4 regions of the Variovorax sp. GW821-FHT09B05 genome follow, and region 4 is predicted to be linked to each of the others. Evidence: predicted binding sites of a transcription regulator. Region 4 holds the regulator's gene; each other region holds the start of a gene.
The links. Region 4 encodes sigma-54, which starts transcription at its own class of promoters, with help from an activator protein. Its sites were predicted from a motif close to TGGCANGNAANCTGCTTT; they were not measured.
Positions count from the first base shown of each region.

Region 1 (4,505 bases), on a different contig from region 4:
TCTTCTTGAGGAACTCGGTCGTGAGGCTGGCGGCGCCGCCGTGCCACGGCGCCATCGGGTCGCCGAGGATGTAGCGCGCGACCACGCCGGCCTCGAGCACGCGCGTGGTGCCGTTCATGCGGCCCACGGTGCCGGTGGGCTCGAGCGTGTAGCAGGCATCGACCTGCCCCGCCACCAGCGCGGCCACGTGCTGGCCGATCGGCAGCTCGCTGACCGACACGCCCTTGGCGCCCGCGCGCTCGAGCATGGTCTTGCACAGCGTGACGTTCTGGATGCCCGGACCCGAGGCCACCTTCTTGCCCGCGAGCTCGGCCATGGCCTTGATCGGGCTGTCCTTGGCGACGATGAACTCGTCGAGCACGAACTTCGCGTTGCTCGGGTTGGTGCAGAAGATCTTGAACAGGCCCGGCTGCGCGATCTCGCCGATCGCGAGGTTGGCCGAGCCGGTGCCGTTGGCGCTGCCGTCGCAGCGGCCCGCGAGCATGGCTTCCATCACCTGCTGCGCGCCCGCGAACTTCTGCGGTTCCACGTCGAGCCCCGCGTCCTTGAAGAAGCCGCGCTCGACCGCCGCGAAGAAGGGCAGGCCCGCGGCCACCGGCCAGAAGCCGACGCGGATCTTCGGTGCCGCCTGGGCGCGCACGATCGCCGGCGCGGCGAGCACCGCGAGGCCGGCGGCGCCGGCCTGCAGCAACTGCCGGCGCGAGGCGGTGGAAGGAAGGTCGGAGATGGACATGGAAGACTCCTCGGTCTGGGTTCGAAGACAACAGGGATTCAGGCGGCGCGGCTCGCGAGGTAGGCGCGCCAGCCGCCATGGCGCGTGACCTCTTCGGCGCCGGCCAGCGCATGGCCCTCGCAGATGAAGCCGTGCACCCAGCGGCCGTCGGCCAGTTCGACGCTGCCCAGGCCCAGCGGCGCGGGGATCAGCGCGAGGAAGCCGCCGACCTCGGCCAGCGGCAGGTCCCACACCTCGAGCGCGATCGCGGCGCCGCCCTCGGCGCTGCGCTGCAGGCCGGGCTTGGGCGGCACGGTGCCGGGCAGCGCGTACAGGCGGTAGCGCGGCGCGGTCTGGATGGCCTCGCGCAGCACGGCACCGCGCTCGGTGAGCTGGCCGTTGAGCGGCATGCCGCTGAGGTGCGCGCCGACCACCGCGATCGGCAGCGTCGCGGCCGGCACTGGTGCGAGGCCACGGATCGGCCGCGGCGCGGGCAGCGGCTCGCCGGTCGCGCCCTGCGCGAGGCCGGTGGCATGGTGGTAGCGCTGGCCCAGCTCGGCCAGCGCGAGGTCGCTGCCGCAGCGGCCGATCAGCGTGATGCCGAAGGGCAGGCCGTCGGGCCGCAGGCTGCTGGGCACCGAGAGCGCGGCGTAGTCGAGCAGGTTGACGAAGTTGGTGTAGGCGCCGAGATTGCGGTTGAGCGCCACCGGGTCGGCGCGCATCGCGTCGCGCGTGTAGTGCGTGGGCGCGGTGGGCACCAGCAGCACATCGATGTCGCGCCACATCGGCTCGGCCTGCTGCGCGAGCGCGCGCAGCCGGGTCTGGGCCTCGAACACGTCGGCGGCGTTGTAGCCACGGCCCTGCGCGAGGATGCCGCGCACGGGCTCGACCACCTCGGCCTCGTGGCGGTCGAAGAAGGCGCGCACCGCGGCATAGCGCTCGGCCACCAGCGCGCTGTCGTAGAGCAGCGCGGCGGCCTCGGCCAGCGGCGCGAAGGGCACGGTGATGGCGGTGCCGCCCAGCGCCTCGAGGCGCCGGCGCGCATCGGCGAAGGCGGCCTCGGCGAGCGTGTCGCCGAAGAAGGCGAGGCGGTCGGGCACGCCGAAGCGGAAGGCGGCGGGGAAGGGCTTGGCATCGAGCGCGATGTCGCGCGAATAGGGATCGCGCGCATCGAAGCCGAGCGCGGCCTGCAGCACCTCGACCGCGAGCGCGACGGTGCGCGCGAAGATCGAGACGCAGTCGACGCTCTGCGCAGCCGGCACCACGCCGGCGGTGCTCAGCAGCCCGCGCGAGGGCTTGAGGCCGACGATGTTGTTGAGGCCCGCGGGCACGCGGCCCGAGCCGGCCGTGTCGGTGCCGAGCGCGAAGTCGGCCTCGCCGGTGGCGACCACGCGCGCCGAGCCCGAGCTCGAGCCGCCCGAGACATAGCGTGCATCGAAGGCATTGCCGACCTCGCCATAGGGCGAGCGTGTGCCATTGAGGCCGCAGGCGAACTGGTCGAGGTTGGTCTTGCCGAGCAGCGACGCACCGGCGTCGAGCAGCCGCTGCACCACGGCCGCATGGGCGGCCGGCAGGCGGTCGAAGGCCGGGCAGGCGGCGGTGGTGGGCACGCCGGCGACGTCGATGTTGTCCTTGACGGCGAAGCGCAGGCCCGCGAGCGGGGCGGGGGCGGAAGCGGGCGTGGCTTCGTGCGTATCGTCGTTCTCGCGCGTCAGCGGCTGCGCGAAACGCAGGATCCACGCCGCGGCGGCCGGGTCTTTCTCGTCATGCACCATGATCAGGCATCCAAACTTGTGTACAAGTCGAGATGCAAGCAGCGTGCCAGCGCGCGCGGGCCGCTGATGGGCGCCTGCGGCGTCAGTCGCTCAGCTATCTATGTGTGTGGCTCCCTCCCCCGCTGGGGGAGGGTTGGGGTGGGGGCACCGGGCCTTGCAACAGCGCAGACCGCATCCACCGCCCGGAGCCCCCATCCCGGCCTTCCCCCAGCGGGGGAAGGAGGAAGACAGGGCTCTCAGCTCTTTTTCGCGTCCCGGTACAGGTTCTCCACCTTCGGCAGATTCGCCTGCAGCTTCGCGATCCGGTCCGGCCCGCTCGGGTGGGTGGAGAGGAAGCTCAGCCCGCCCTGGTTCTTCGAGGCCGTGGCCATCTTGTTCCACAGCGACACCGAGGCCTTCGGGTCGTAGCCGGCGCGCGCCGCGAGTTCCAGGCCGACGAGGTCGGCCTCGGTCTCGTCGCCGCGGCTGAACTTGAGCGTGAGCAGCTGGGTGCCCGCGCGCGCGGCGAGGTCGCCGACCTGCCCCAGGCCGAGCAGCTGCGCACCGATCGAGAGCGCGGCGCCGGTGCCCGCGCTCTTGGCCATGCGGGCGCGCGCATGCTCGCGCAGCGCATGGGCCATCTCGTGGCCCATCACCATCGCGACCTCGTCGTCGGTGAGCTTGAGCTGGTCGAGGATGCCGGTGAAGAAGGCGATCTTGCCGCCCGGCAGGCAGAAGGCGTTGATCTGCTTGCTGCCGATCAGGTTGACCTCCCACTTCCATTGCCGCGCCCGGCTGTTCCAGGGCGTGGCGAAGGGGATCAGCCGGTTGGCGATGGCGCGCAGCCGCTGCAGCTGCGGATTGCCGTCGCCCGCGAGCGCGTTCTTGGCGCGCGCCTGCTGCAGCAGCTCGCCGTACTGCTGGCCGCCCGCGGCCTCGATGCGGTCGGCCGGCACGAGGTTGCGCGCCACCGAGGCATTGCCGACGTCGACCTGCGCGAGTGCCGGCCCGCTCAATGCCGCGCCGGCCGCGGCCAGTAGAAAGGCCCGCCGCGGCTGCCAGGGGGAAGCGGGGGAGCCGATTGGAACGGAGCGATCGCAGCGTGTGCACATATGGGGCCGGATGATAGGAACAAATGAAGACGCCTTGGTGGATGACCCGGCGGCCGACAGGCGCGGCGCTCATGGACAATCGCCCCCACATGTCTTCCGTCCCGCCCGCCGAATCCACCGCCGCCGGTTCGCCGCCCTGGCGCGACGCCCTGAAGGTCTACCTCGAACCCGCCACCCTGCGCATGCTGGCGCTGGGCTTCTCGGCCGGGCTGCCGCTGCTGCTGGTGCTGGGCACGCTGAGCTTCCGGCTGCGCGAGGCCGGCATCGACCGCGCCACCATCGGCTACCTGAGCTGGGTCGGCCTGGCCTACGGCTTCAAATGGGTCTGGGCGCCGCTGGTCGACCGGCTGCCGCTGCCGCCGCTGACCACGCTGCTCGGGCGCCGGCGCGGCTGGCTGCTGCTCGCGCAGGGGATGGTGATCGCGGGGCTGGTCGGCATGGCGGTCAACGATCCGCGCCAGGGGCTCATGCCGATGATCTGGTGCGCGCTGCTGGTGGCCTTCGGCTCGGCCACGCAGGACATCGCGCTCGACGCCTTCCGCATCGAGTCGGCCGAAACCCGCAAGCAGGCGGCGCTGGCCGCGGCCTACCAGACGGGCTACCGGCTCGCGATGATCTGGGCCGGAGCCGGGGTGCTGTGGGTGGCGGCCTGGGCCGAGGTCGCGCCGGCCGCGGCAGCGGCGGGCGCGGCGGCCGGCGCAGCCTACCAGAACGGCGCCTGGAAGACGGCCTACCTCGTGATGGCCGGCTCCATGTTCGTGGGCGTGCTCACGGTGCTGCTGTCGCCCGAGCCCGCAAAGCGCTCGCTGTCGGCGCCGCGCAATGCCGCCGAATGGCTGCGCGACGTGCTGGTCGAGCCCTTCGCCGACTTCATCCGCCGCTACAAGTGGCAGGCGGTGCTGATCCTGTCGCTGATCGCGATCTACC
Region 1 covers NZ_JBWKPN010000003.1:125,523-130,027, forward strand. The annotation lists gene AC07RM_RS09000 (ABC transporter substrate-binding protein) at 1-733, opposite strand, end outside; gene atzF (allophanate hydrolase) at 772-2,487, opposite strand; gene AC07RM_RS09010 (M48 family metallopeptidase) at 2,724-3,578, opposite strand; gene AC07RM_RS09015 (AmpG family muropeptide MFS transporter) at 3,668-4,505, shown strand, end outside.
Region 1: a site for sigma-54 is predicted at 2,519-2,536, ahead of atzF (allophanate hydrolase). Genes of this name have one in related genera too.

Region 2 (4,505 bases), on a different contig from region 4:
CTCGCACGGAGCTCGAACTCTCGCCACAACTCGTACAGCCCAAATACAAATGATCGCAATCATGCTGCCACCCAGAGGCAACCCCATCCACACCAAAAAATCTAAAAAAAGATTGTGCGATTGAAAAAATACGACATGCAGCGAAGGGAAATTTTCCGCTTTGCCCATTTGCGCAGGAACAACAAAATTCCAGCCATACCCCCATAAAGGTCTATCGAAAACTGCCTCCATCAACATTCGCCAGATAACGGGCCTTACTTCACTCGTTAATCTGTCACTTAAATTCCCAGCTGTCTCTAGTAACAAGTATGCAGATATTTTTTGGGCGCTCCAAAAAATTGCTACGAAGAAGAAAATCACGACGTAGGCATACAATCTAGCCGTCCCTTTTTTGCCCCAAACAGTCTGCAGCGGCTTCCAAAACAGCAAAGACAAAGCAATCGCAAAAACTCCTATTGCCCCCGTTCTCGACTGAGTGATAGCAATGCCAAAAATGAAAAGAAATGAAAGGAGATAAGTTGTGCTGAATCCAAAAACCCCCCTCCATTTCCACCACCAAACTCCAATGAGCCCCCATAACAAAAGGGTGGCAAGGTGGTTGGGTTGCCCCAGATTCGCGGCAGGGCGACCTTTCGATCGGCTCGCAACCCAAATATCCAAAGCCCCATCTTGGTAGATTCCGAGCCACTGCTGAAACTGCAAGACAATCGATATCAATGCAGCAAAAAGAATGGCTGCAAAAAGAAAATCACACAACTGAACAAATTTTTCTTCTTTGCAAGCACCGCCCGCCAGCAGCATCAAAAGACAAGCGTAAATATAAACAACAGAAATCCAAGCTTGCCCGGAAAACGGAATTACCCCAAAAAGATATTGAAAAAATGGAATTGGCACTAATGCCGCCGCCAAGCGGACAAGCGAGCCGCCTCTCCAAGAAATCTGAGATCCAAGAACTATTCCTAAGGCGATCAGTCCCAGGCCCAATGTGGATATGAATTCCGAATGAAAACCTCTCCACGGCTCGGTTTTATTTGGAATAAGCCAACTAATCGAGAAGAAAATAGTTCCGAGAATTAGAGTTGGCCGAACAAGAATTTTCATGCTCATAAAAAAAGCCCCTTCCGGGGCTTTTTAAATCCGCCTACAATTTAGCGGCATTCGCTCGGAACAAATTTTTCTTTGCCAGCATCGACCTTGCAAGTCCAGACAATCGTTCCGTCCGGCAGCTGGTTGTTTTGCAGAGCCGCACCAGAAGCCGTTTTCGGCGTGAGCGTCAGGCCGAGCTCGCCTGCCGCCTTGGTCGTTTTGATCGTAATCACCCCAGTCGTGGGAGCGATTGTCAGTTCTGCAACGTTCTTGGTCTGGCTGGAGGCCGTGACTGGAGTGGTGCCCAAGCTCAAATCGGACGCCGCATTCGCAGCATTTTCGGCGATCGTCGCCTTGTTACCGCCTGCCAAGACCAGCGCCTCCGACACGCGAGCACGCACCGTGTAATCCTGATATGCCGGCAGTGCCACGGCAGCCAAAATACCAATGATCGCCACAACGATCATCAATTCGATAAGGGTAAAGCCTGCCTGCGCGCGGCGGGCGATCGTACGACGGTTCATTTCACTAACTCCAGGTTGGTTGGGTTGGTTGTCACTCCCGGGAGTCCTCCCCCCGGAGCGAAGAACCTTCCGCAGCATCCGTGCCACCCGTTTTGACGTCCCGTCAGCGACCTAACGCGTCACCCCTGACCACATTGGCGTTACTGCATGTGACAGAAGATGTATCAAGATGCGACACATGGTGACAAATTTGTCATGCCATCCGTGCCGCCGCGGCGGGGCTCAGAAGGTCAGGATGCCGTCCGCCTTGAGCCAGCGGATGTCCCGCTGCGCCAACCCCGGCACCTGCCGGCCGGCCAGTGATTCGATCTGGCTCATGATCTCCTCGGTTTCGGCCGGCTTGGTGTGGGTGATGTAGATCGGGTAGTCCTTGCCGGGCTCGATGTGAGCCAGCTCGTCGGCCAGCATGGTGGGAGACAGGTGCAGGCTGCGTTCCGCCAGGGCCTGTTCGCGGTTGCTGAACGCCGTCTCGATGACGAGCATCGCGACCTCGAGCGCGTTGACGCGGTCCCAGAACGGCGCGTTGCGCTCGGTGTCGCCGCTGAAGACCCAGTGGGCACCGCCGTCGGCGCGGCTCACGGCGAAGCCGCAGGCGGGCACGGTGTGCACGGCCGGCAGCACCTCGATGCGCTTGGGCGTGGCGCTGCCGAGCAACAGGGTCTGGCCGACGGCGATGTCGTGGAAGGTGACGAAGGGCGCCTCGGGACTCGGGATGCTCTCGAAGTCGGGCCAGATGATGTTGTTGAACACATGCGCGCGCAGCGCCTCGATGGTGGCGCGTAGCGCATGCACGCGCAGCGGTCGGGTGCGGCGGCCACCGACGGCGTCGAGCATCAGGGGCAGGGCGGCAATGTGGTCGAGATGGCAGTGCGTGAGCACCATGTCGTCGACGCCGGCCATTTCTTCGAGGGTGAGATCGCCGACGCCGGTACCGGCATCGACGAGCAGGTCGGTATCGACCAGGAAGGAGGTGGTGCGGCAGTCTTTGGCGATGGCGCCCGAGCAACCCAGCACACGAACCTGCATTGTGAGAGACCCCTTGTCTGTGTCTGTCATTTGGTTTCGAACCGGGTCGCACCATCCCACGACGGGTCGTGGGGACGCAACGCCATCGAGGCTAATCTCTGCGCGTAGAGCTGGTAAAGGACTTTTTTGGCATCGGCCACGAGGAGGGGGTCCAGCAAGTTTCGGCCCAAGGCCCAGTCCTGGCGCCGGTAGGCGGCCAGCACCTCGGCCCAGCGTTCGAGCCGGTGCGCCTCGCGCACGGCGACGACGTCGGCTTCGTCCAGGGCGACGGCCAGCGGCGTGAACACAGCGACGGCCTGGGCCCGGCCCTTGACGAACACGCTGTCGAGCTCCTGCCAGACATAGGCCGGCGCGAACTCGCGCGTGCCGCCGCTGGCAACGATCTCGACGCCGTAGTGGCCGCTGAGGCCCTCGAGGCGCGAGGCCAGGTTGACCGCGTCGCCGACCACGGTGTAGCTGCGCCGCGCGGCCGATCCCATGTCGCCCACGCTCATGACGCCGCTGTTGAGGCCGATGCCGATGCTGATCTCGGGCCGGCCGAGGGAGCGGTGGATGCGGTTGAGGTCCTGCACGGCCTCGGCCATGTCGAGCGCCGCATTGACGGCGAGGCTGGCGTGGTCCGGCGTCTCCAGCGGCGCGCCCCAGAAGGCCATGACGCAATCGCCCATGTACTTGTCGACGGTGCCGCGGTGCGCGGTGATGACGTCGGTGAGGCGGCTGAACACGGTGTTGAGGAAGGCCTGCAGCTCGGCCGGCGACATCTGCTCCGAGAAGCGCGTGAAGTCGCGCATGTCGCAGAACATGACGGTCATGGTCTTGCTCTCGGCGCGCATGCTGTAGTGACCGGGGCGCTCCAGCATCTCGTCGACGAGCTGCGGCGGCACGTAGGTGCCGAAGAGCTGCACGAGACCGCGGCGCGCGCGCGATTCGACCAGGTAGCCCCAGCTCATGTTGAGCAGGAAGGCGAGCGCGACCATGGCCAGCGTCGAGGCCAGCGGCAACACCAGGCCGTGCGCGACGTAGAGCCAGGTGTTGAGCCCGACCAGCAGCGCGGCCACGGCCAGCATGAAGGCCACGGCGCGCAGCGCGGGCAGCAGCGACAGGCCGATGGCCAGCGCGATGCCGGCGATGAACACGGTCAGCACCTCGTAGCCCGGCGCGTAGTCGGGCACGGCGAGCAGGCGGTCGTCGAGCAGCGCCGAGACGATGTTGGCATGTACCTCGACGCCGGCGAAGGAAGGTGCCGCGGGCGTGGCGCGCAGATCCTGCAGGCCCGGCGCGGTGGCGCCGACGAGCACGATCTTGTCCTTCAGCTCCTCGGGCGCGAGCCGGCCTTCGAGCACGTCGGCGGCCGCCACGTAGCGGAACGAGCCGCCGCGGCTTCCGCCCGGGCCGCGGAACGGCACCTGCACGCTGGCGTTGCGATCGACCGGCACGCGCAGTTCGCCGATGCGCAGCGACTCGAGCTGCGCGACCGGACTGTCGGGCACCAGTGCGGGCACCACGGGCGGCGAACCGTTGGCGAGCCGGTAGACGGCCAGCGCGAGCGACTCGTAGTAGCCGGGCCGGGCCTGGTCGCCGTCGTAGCGTGCGATCAGCGGCACGCTGCGGATCACGCCGTCATCGCTCTCGCCGACCAGGGTGTTGAGGAAGCCCCCGCTGGGCGCGGCCTGCGCGAGCACCGGCAGGCTGGCGCCGAAGCCGTTCCAGTGCGTGGTGTAGCCTTGCTTCGCGGGCAGCGCGTCGGCGGGCCACAGCGGCGTGGCGGGCAAGGCGCCGCGGGCGCGCGGCGTTTCGGCCTGCGTGAAGTAGTAGCCGAGCGCCACGGGCCGGCCGGCGAGCGTGCGCGCCAGCACGGCATCGTTGTCG
Region 2 covers NZ_JBWKPN010000003.1:633,409-637,913, reverse strand. The annotation lists gene AC07RM_RS11380 (PglL family O-oligosaccharyltransferase) at 1-1,107, opposite strand, end outside; gene AC07RM_RS11375 (pilin) at 1,149-1,610, opposite strand; gene AC07RM_RS11370 (3',5'-cyclic-nucleotide phosphodiesterase) at 1,833-2,636, opposite strand; gene AC07RM_RS11365 (CHASE2 domain-containing protein) at 2,663-4,505, opposite strand, start outside.
Region 2: a site for sigma-54 is predicted at 1,679-1,696, ahead of AC07RM_RS11375 (pilin). Genes of this name have one in related genera too.

Region 3 (4,505 bases), on a different contig from region 4:
AGCCCGCTCGCACCGGAGTGCTTGCGGGCTGAACATCCAAAGGAGACTCTCGCTGAAAAAAATGGGCTTCAGGAAACCTTGGAAGGACCTTGGAAGTACCTTGGAAAAACAGGGTGGTGGTCTGGTGGTGGACCGCGGGTCCCTTCCTCTGGAGCGAGGAACCCGCGGTGTCCTTGTCGCGTGTCGGAGCTTGTCCGATCAGCGGTTGTAGGCGGTTTCGCCGTGCGACGAGATGTCGAGGCCTTCGCGCTCTTCCTCTTCGGTCACACGCAGGCCGAGCACCAGGTCGGCGATCTTGAAGGCGATGAACGCCACGACGCCGGACCAGACGATGGTGAACAGCACGCTCTTGATCTGGATCCAGACCTGGGCGCCCATCGAGAAGGTGTCGGGGGTCAGGCCGCCGGTGCCGCCGAGGCCCTGGGCCGCGAACACGCCGGTCAGGATGGCACCCAGGATACCGCCCACGCCGTGGACGCCGAACACGTCGAACGCGTCGTCGGCACCGAGCATGCGCTTGAGACCGCCCACGCCCCAGAGGCAGACCAGGCCGGCCAGCAGGCCCAGCACGATCGAACCCATCGGGCCGACGAAGCCGGCGGCAGGGGTCACTGCGACGAGGCCGGCGACGGCGCCCGAGGCGGCACCCAGCATCGAGGCCTTGCCCTTGTGCAGGCTCTCGCCCAGGATCCAGGACAGCGCGGCGGCGGCGGTGGCGAGCACCGTGTTCACGAAGGCCAGGCCGGCGGCGGCGTTGGCGGCACCCGCCGAGCCGGCGTTGAAGCCGAACCAGCCGACCCACAGCAGCGAGGCGCCGACCATGGTGAGCGTGAGCGAGTGCGGCGTGAAGGCTTCCTTGCCGTAGCCCACGCGCTTGCCGATCATGTAGGCACCGACCAGGCCGGCCACGCCGGCGTTGATGTGCACCACGGTGCCGCCCGCGAAGTCGAGCGCTCCGTCCTTGCCGAGCAGGCCGCCGCCCCAGACGATGTGGGCCATCGGCACGTAGGCGAAGGTGAACCACAGCACCGAGAACAGCAGCACGGCCGAGAACTTGGCGCGTTCGGCGAAGGCGCCGACGATCAGCGCCACGGTGATGGCGGCGAAGGTGCCCTGGAACGCGACGAACACGTACTCGGGGATCGTCGTGAGCGCACCGAAGGTCTCCTGCGACACGCCCTTGAGGAAGATCTTGTCGAAGGTACCGACGAAGCTTCCTTCACCCGTGAAGGCGAGGCTGTAGCCGTAGATGGCCCACAGGATGCTGATCAGCGAGAAGATCACGAAGACCTGCATCAGCACCGACAGCATGTTCTTCGAGCGGCCCAGGCCGCCGTAGAACAGCGCGAGGCCGGGGATGGTCATCAGGATCACGAGCAGCGTGGAGGTCAGCATCCAGGCGGTGTCGCCCGAATCGACCTTGGGTGCCGGTGCCGCGGCCGGTGCGGCGGCGGGCGCGGCAGCAGCCGGTGCCGCTGCGGCGGGCGCCGCGGCCGGTGCCGAGGCCTCGGCGGCCGGCGCCGAAGCGGCGGCGGCGGGCGCGGGCGTCTGCGCGAAGCCGGTGGTGCCGGCGGCAAGCACGCTCAAGCCGAGCGCGAGGGAGACAAACAGTTTTTTCATGGACGTTGTTCTTTCGGGCCTGGACTCGATCAAAGGGCTTCGCGGCCCGTTTCGCCGGTGCGGATGCGCACGACCTGCTCGAGGTTGTAGACAAAGATCTTGCCGTCGCCGATCTTGCCGGTGCGCGCGGCACCTTCGACGGCTTCGATCACGCGGTCGACGAGGTCATCCGAGACCGCCGCCTCGATCTTGACCTTGGGCAGGAAGTCGACGACGTACTCCGCGCCGCGGTAGAGCTCGGTGTGGCCCTTCTGGCGGCCGAAACCCTTGACCTCGGTGACGGTGATCCCCTGCACGCCGATGGCCGAGAGGGCTTCGCGCACTTCGTCGAGCTTGAACGGTTTGATGATGGCTGTGACCAGCTTCATGAGTTGCTCCTTTGGATGGAAAGAATTCGCGCGGCAGCATGGGCCGCGCCTCGTTGTGTTGCGTGCTTACAGCGTCTTCGTCAGCGTGAGGATGAAGCGCGGCTTGTTGGGCGAGTAGACCTGCTGCACGGTGTAGAAGCCGAAGTCGTACAGCGGGCCGGCCGCGACGTTGAACGCGTCCTTCTTGTTCGCGCCCTGCACCGAGCCGGTGAGCGTGAGACCGCCGCCGAAGTCGTAGGTGGCGCCCACGTTGTAGTCGACGTAGTTCTTGGCGGCCGTGTTGTGGCGGATGTCGCTGGAGAAGCGGGTGAAGCCCACGGCGGCCTTGAGCGTGACCTTGGGCACGATCTCCTTGCTGTAGCTCAGGTTCAGGTAGCCGGTGTTGCGGCCCTTGAGGCCCGAACCGTTCTTGTTGCCGGCGTAGCCGAAGTAGTCCTTCGACACCGTGTGCGAGTACTTGGCCGTGAACGAGCCGAAGGTTTCGTTGGCGTAGGTGGCCGCGCCGTAGAGCTCGGTGGTGTTGCCGAGGGAGTTGCCCGGGTAGATGTAGGTCAGCGCACCGACGTCCATGTCCAGCGGGCCGGCCTTGAACTTGTAGCCGCCGTACAGGTCGACCTCGACGCTGTTGCCCTTGAGCCAGTTGACGCTGGAGTTCCAGTTGCCGACATAGAAGCCGCTCTCGCCGAAGGCGTAGTCGAAGCCGCCCTGGATGGCGGGCTTCACGCCGCGGGTCTTGGCGAAGTCGTCCCGGCCGATCATGTCCTGGTCCTGGCCGCGGAACTTGTAGTTCGTGGTCAGCGAGATGTTGGCCGTGATCGGAGAAGCAGCGGGTGCCGCTGCAGGCGCCGCCGCAGCGTCTGGGGTGGCCTGCGCCAGGGCGGCGCCCGACGTGGTCAATGCGGTGGCCAGGACGATCAGGGCCTGGGCGGCGGAACGGTGCGTCATCGGGAACTCCTCGCAAGTAGTGTTGTGGAACCTGATGACCCTCAAAGCAGGGAGCGTGCCAAAGTGCACATCCCCCGGTGACCGGTTGAAGCGCGCCCAAGGAAGCCAGCCAAAAATGGTTACAAGCGCAAGGCTTTGTGCCTTGCACCGAAAAAAGAACAAGACGCCCGCGACGACCGGAATCGGGCGCACCAATATAGGGAGGAAGCAGAGAATGAGTCTGTCTTTGGTGCAAAGCCGCGCCTTGCTCGGGCTGGAAGCGGCCAGTGTCACGGTCGAGGTGCATCTGGCCAACGGCCTGCCGAGCTTCACGCTGGTCGGGCTGGCCGAAACCGAGGTCAAGGAAGCGCGCGAGCGCGTGCGCTCGGCCATCCAGAACGCCGGGCTGGAGTTCCCGCACAACAAGCGCATCACCGTCAACCTGGCGCCGGCCGACCTGCCCAAGGACTCGGGCCGCTTCGACCTGCCGATGGCTCTGGGCATCCTCGCGGCCAGCGGCCAGATCGAGGGCGCGCGGCTCGCGGGCCACGAGTTCGCGGGCGAGCTCTCGCTGTCGGGCGAGCTGCGGCCGGTGCGCGGCGCGCTCGCGATGGCGCTCGCGCTGCACACGCGCGGCATCGCCACCCGGCTGGTGCTGCCCGCGCCCAGCGCCGACGAGGCCGCGCTGGTGCCCGGCGGCGAGGTCTACGGCGCCAGGCACCTGCTCGACGTGGTGCGGCGCTTCCTGCCGGCCGATGCGCAAGCCGACCTGGAGGCGGACGACGAGGGCTGGTCGCGCGCCCATGCGTCCACGCAAGCCGATGCCCCCGCCTATGCCGACATGGCCGACGTGAAGGGCCATGCCGGCGCCAAACGCGCGCTCGAGATCGCCGCGGCCGGCGGCCACAGCCTGCTGATGATGGGCGAGCCGGGCTCGGGCAAGTCGATGCTGGGCCAGCGCTTCGCGGGCCTGCTGCCGCCGATGCGCATCGATGAAGCACTCGAGAGCGCCGCCATCGCGAGCCTCGGCGGCCGCTTCTCGACCGAGCGCTGGATGCACCGGCCGACCGCGTCGCCGCACCACACCTCGAGCGCGGTGGCGCTGGTCGGCGGCGGTTCGCCGCCGCGGCCCGGCGAGATCTCGATGGCGCACCACGGCGTGCTGTTCCTCGACGAATTCCCCGAGTTCTCGCGCGCCGCGCTCGAGGCGCTGCGCGAGCCGCTCGAGACCGGCACCATCACCATCGCGCGGGCCGCGCGGCGGGCGGATTTTCCGGCGCGCTTCCAGCTCATCGCCGCGATGAACCCCTGCCCTTGCGGTTTTCTGGGCGCGCCCACGAAAGCCTGCCGCTGCACGCCCGACCAGGTGGCGCGCTACCAGCGCAAGCTCAGCGGCCCCTTGCTCGACCGCATCGACCTGCACATCGAAGTGCCCGCGGTGTCGGCGCAGCAACTGCTCGACGCACCCGCGGGCGAGACCACGGCCGCCATCCGCGCGCGCGCAGCCGCCGCGCGCGAGCGCGCGATCGAACGCCAGGGCCGGCCCAACCAGGCGCTGCAGGGCGCCGACATCGATCGCCATGCGTCGCTCGG
Region 3 covers NZ_JBWKPN010000003.1:194,450-198,954, forward strand. The annotation lists gene AC07RM_RS09330 (ammonium transporter) at 199-1,620, opposite strand; gene glnK (P-II family nitrogen regulator) at 1,650-1,988, opposite strand; gene AC07RM_RS09340 (TorF family putative porin) at 2,055-2,933, opposite strand; gene AC07RM_RS09345 (YifB family Mg chelatase-like AAA ATPase) at 3,148-4,505, shown strand, end outside.
Region 3: a site for sigma-54 is predicted at 2,977-2,994, ahead of AC07RM_RS09340 (TorF family putative porin). Genes of this name have one in related genera too.

Region 4 (4,505 bases):
GGGCGATCCCGCGGGGTGCCGTGCCCGGGTTCGCCGCCCCGGGGCTTTTTCATCCGCGCGCATGGGTCTGGCGCGATGGGCCGCATACAATGCAGAGCAAGTTTCGTGCCTCTATGACATCGCACTCTCACCCCACCTCCTCCCTTCGCCGCACCGGTCGCCTCGTGCTGGCCGCGCTGCTGCTGGCCGGCTCCGCCGCCGCTGCCCTGGCCGAAACGGCCGACCGGACCAAGCCGATGAACATCGAATCCGATTCGATGCGCTACGACGATCTCAAGCAGACCAGCGTCTTCACCGGCAACGTGGTGGTCACCAAGGGCACCATCATCATCCGCGGCGCGCGCATCGACGTGCGCCAGGACCCCGAGGGCTACCAGTACGGCGTGGTCACCGCGGCGCCCGGCAAGCTCGCCTATTACAAGCAGAAGCGCAACGGCAACGGCGACGAGTGGATCGAGGGCGAGTCCGAGGTCATCGAGTACGACAGCCGTGCCGACAACGTCAAGTTCATCCGCCGCGCCGTCATGCGCCGCCTGGTCGGCGCCACGCCCAACGACGAGAGCAGCGGCGCGCTGATCGTCTACGACCAGAGCAACGACACCTACACCGTCAACGGCTCGACCGTGCCGCCCAACGCCGGCGTGTCGGCGCCAGGTGGCGGTGGCCGCGTCAAGGCCATCCTCACGCCGAAGTCGGCCGCGCCCGCCGCACCGGGTGCGCCCGGCGCCTCGGCGCCGGCCACGCGCCGTCCCGCGGCCCCGGCACCCACGCCGGCACCGGGCGCCGGACTGCGCTCCACCACCACGCTGAGCGGCGAAGGGGAAGAACGCAAGTGATCGAAGCCGCCGGAACCCAGGAAGCCAACGGCGTGCCGGGCAGCCGCCTCGTCGCGCGCGGCCTGCAGAAGAGCTATGGCAGCCGCAAGGTGGTCAAGGACGTCTCGCTCGACGTGCAGAAGGGCGAAGTGGTCGGACTGCTCGGGCCCAACGGCGCCGGGAAGACCACCTCGTTCTACATGATCGTCGGGCTGGTGCGCGCCGACGCGGGCGAGATCTCCATCGACGGCGAGCCGATCGCCCACATGCCGATCCACCGCCGCGCGCGCATGGGCCTGAGCTACCTGCCGCAGGAGGCCTCGATCTTCCGCAAGCTCACGGTCGAGGAGAACGTGCGCGCGGTGCTCGAGCTGCAGCGCGAGCCCGATGCCAACGGCCGGCCGCAGGCGCTGTCGAAGCAGCGCATGGAAGAGCGCCTGTCGGAGCTGCTGGCCGACCTGCGCGTCGACCACCTGCGCGATTCGCCCGCGCTCGCGCTGTCGGGCGGCGAACGCCGCCGCGTCGAGATCGCGCGCGCGCTGGCCACCCAGCCGCGCTTCATCCTGCTCGACGAACCCTTCGCCGGCATCGACCCGATCGCGGTGATCGAGATCCAGCGCATCATCAGCTTCCTGAAGGAACGCGGCATCGGCGTGCTGATCACCGACCACAACGTGCGCGAGACGCTGGGCATCTGCGACCACGCCTTCATCATCAGCGACGGCCATGTGCTGGCACAGGGCACGCCCTCGGAGATCGTCGACAACGCCGAAGTGCGCCGGGTCTACCTGGGCGAGCACTTCCGGATGTGATGACCCTCGTGCAAGTCATTTCCTGAGGGCATGAAACAAGGCTTGTCGCTGCGCGTTTCGCAGCATCTCGCGCTGACGCCTCAGCTGCAGCAGTCGATCCGGCTGCTGCAGCTCTCCACGCTCGAACTGAGCCAGGAGGTCGAGCAGATGCTCGACGAGAACCCCTTCCTCGAGCGCACCGCCGAGGAAGCCGCGCGCGAGGAGTTCGGCCTCGACGCCGCCGACACGCCCGCGCCGCGCGAGGACACCGAGCGCGAGGCAGAGAGCGACTACGCGAGCGCCGCGCCTTCGACTTCGACCACGTCCACCGAGACCGCCTCGTCGTCCGAGGCCGAGCCGGCCCTCGACTCGCCCGAGCGCGAGCCCGACTGGGAAGGCGACGGCACCGTCGACATGGCGCCCGACGACAGCGAGTGGGGCAGCGACGCGCCCGCGCGCAACAACAGCAGCACCGGCGACGACGAGCGCGCCGATGCCACCGAGCTCGCGCGCAGCCAGGAATCGCTGCAGTCCTTCCTGCACCGCCAGGCGCTGAGCCTGCGGCTCAACGAGAACGACAGCGCCGCGCTGCGCTTCTTGATCGAGTCGCTCAACGACGACGGCTACCTCGAGGATTCGCTGCCGGCGCTGGCCTCGGGCCTCGCTGGCGACGACAACGACCAGTTCGACGAACTGGTGCACCACTTCCAGGTCGCGCTCGGCCTGCTGCAGAGCCTGGAGCCCGCGGGCGTGGGCGCGCGCGACCTCGGCGAATGCCTCGCGATCCAGCTGCGCGCGCTGGCTGACGAGGACGAGACCGAGGAAGAAGAGCTGGTGCGCAAGACCGCGCTCGCCATCTGCAAGCAGCCGATGGAGTTGCTCGCGCGGCGCGACTTCAAGCGCCTGGCCACGCTCACGCGCACCAACGAGGAACTGGTGCGTTCGGCGCTGCAGATCATCGCGCGGCTCGAACCCAAGCCGGGCCGCCGCTTCGTCGACGTCGAACGCAACATCGTCATCCCCGACGTGATCGTCACCAAGACCGGCCGCGGCACCAACGTGAAGTTCCGCGTCATGCTCAACCCCGAGGTGATGCCGCGGCTGCGCGTGCACGACATCTATGCCGGCGCGCTCAAGTCGCACAAGGGCGAGGGCAGCCAGGCGCTGTCGCAGCGGCTGCAGGAGGCGCGCTGGTTCATCAAGAACATCCAGCAGCGCTTCGACACCATCCTGCGCGTGAGCAACGCCATCGTCGAGCGGCAGAAGAGCTACTTCGTGCACGGCGAGCTCGCGATGCGCCCGCTGGTGCTGCGCGAGATCGCCGACGAGCTCGGGCTGCACGAGTCCACCATCTCGCGCGTGACCACCGCCAAGTACATGTCGACGCCCTTCGGCACGGTCGAGCTCAAGTACTTCTTCGGCTCGGCGCTGGGCACCGAGACCGGCGGCAATGCCTCGAGCACCGCGGTGCGCGCGCTGATCAAGCAGTTCGTCGGTTCGGAGAGCGTGAAGAAGCCGCTGTCGGACAGCCAGATCTCCGAGATGCTCAAGGAGCAGGGCATCGAGTGCGCGCGCCGCACCGTCGCCAAGTACCGCGAGGCGCTGCGCATCGCGCCCGCCAACCTGCGCAAGGCCCTGTAGAAAGTCCCCGATGGCCCGACGCCTGCTGTCGCGCTGTGGGCCCTGGGTGTTCGCCATCGCGGCCGCGCTGCTGGCCGCCGGTTGCGCCACCTTGCCCGACGAAGCTCCGCGCGCCCCCGCCAAGGCCATCGCCGTGTCGAAGGACACCGCGCTCGGGCGCATCGCGCTGGCCGCGCAGCCCGACCCCGACCTCAGCGGCTTTCGCCTCATGCCGGGCGGCGACTTCGCCTTCGACACCCGCATCCAGCTCGCGCGCCGGGCCCAGCGCACGCTCGACGTCCAGTACTACCAGATCGAGAACGACGAGACCGGTCGCTACCTGCTGCGCACCCTGCGCGATGCCGCGCAGCGCGGCGTGCGGGTGCGCGTGCTGATGGACGACCTCTACACCGCGGGCGAGGACGAGCTGCTGCGCGGCTTCGCGGCCACGCCCAACGTCGAGCTGCGCCTGTTCAACCCCTTCCCGGCCGGCCGCGGCAGCCTGCTCGCGCGCTTCACCGCCTCGCTGTTCGACTTCAGCCGCGTCAACCGGCGCATGCACAACAAGCTGTTCATCGCCGACGGCGCGATGGCCGTGGCGGGCGGGCGCAACATCGGCAACCAGTACTTCCGGCGCACCGCGGGCGAGAACTTCATCGACCTCGACACCTTCGTGACGGGCGCGCTGGTCCCGCGCCTGGGCAGCCTGTTCGACCAGTACTGGAACAGCCCCTACGTGCGGCCCGTCGAATCGGTGGTGGCGAGCGCGCTGCCTGCCGACGAACTGCAACGCCGCTTCGAGGCCGCCACCGGCCCCGACACCACGCCGCCGCCGCCGAAGCCCGCGCCCAACGACCTGCTGGGCTACGGCCCGATCGCCGAGGACCTCGACGCTGGCCGGCTCGGCCTGATCTGGACCACCGCCGAGGCCTATGCCGATTCGCCCGATCGCGTGATCGGCAAGACCGCCTCGTACGGCGGCGTGCCGCTGCTCGACGTCGACAGCGTGCGCTACAACGTGGTCGAGCAGATGCGTCGCGCGCGCAGCGAGGTGACCATCGTCTCGCCCTACCTGATCCCCGGCGCCGCGGGGCTCGAGGTGATGAACGAGATCCGCCGGCGCCAGGTGAAGATCAGCGTGGTGACCAACTCGCTCGCCGCCACCGACGAGCCGCTGGTGCACACCGCCTACCGCCGCTACCGGCCCGAGATGCTGCGCCTGGGCGCCGAGCTCTACGAACTCAGCACCAACCGCACCCGCCGCAGCGTGCGGCTGGGC
Region 4 covers NZ_JBWKPN010000021.1:50,095-54,599, forward strand. The annotation lists gene lptA (lipopolysaccharide transport periplasmic protein LptA) at 114-836, shown strand; gene lptB (LPS export ABC transporter ATP-binding protein) at 833-1,627, shown strand; gene AC07RM_RS36060 (RNA polymerase factor sigma-54) at 1,658-3,247, shown strand; gene AC07RM_RS36065 (phospholipase D family protein) at 3,258-4,505, shown strand, end outside.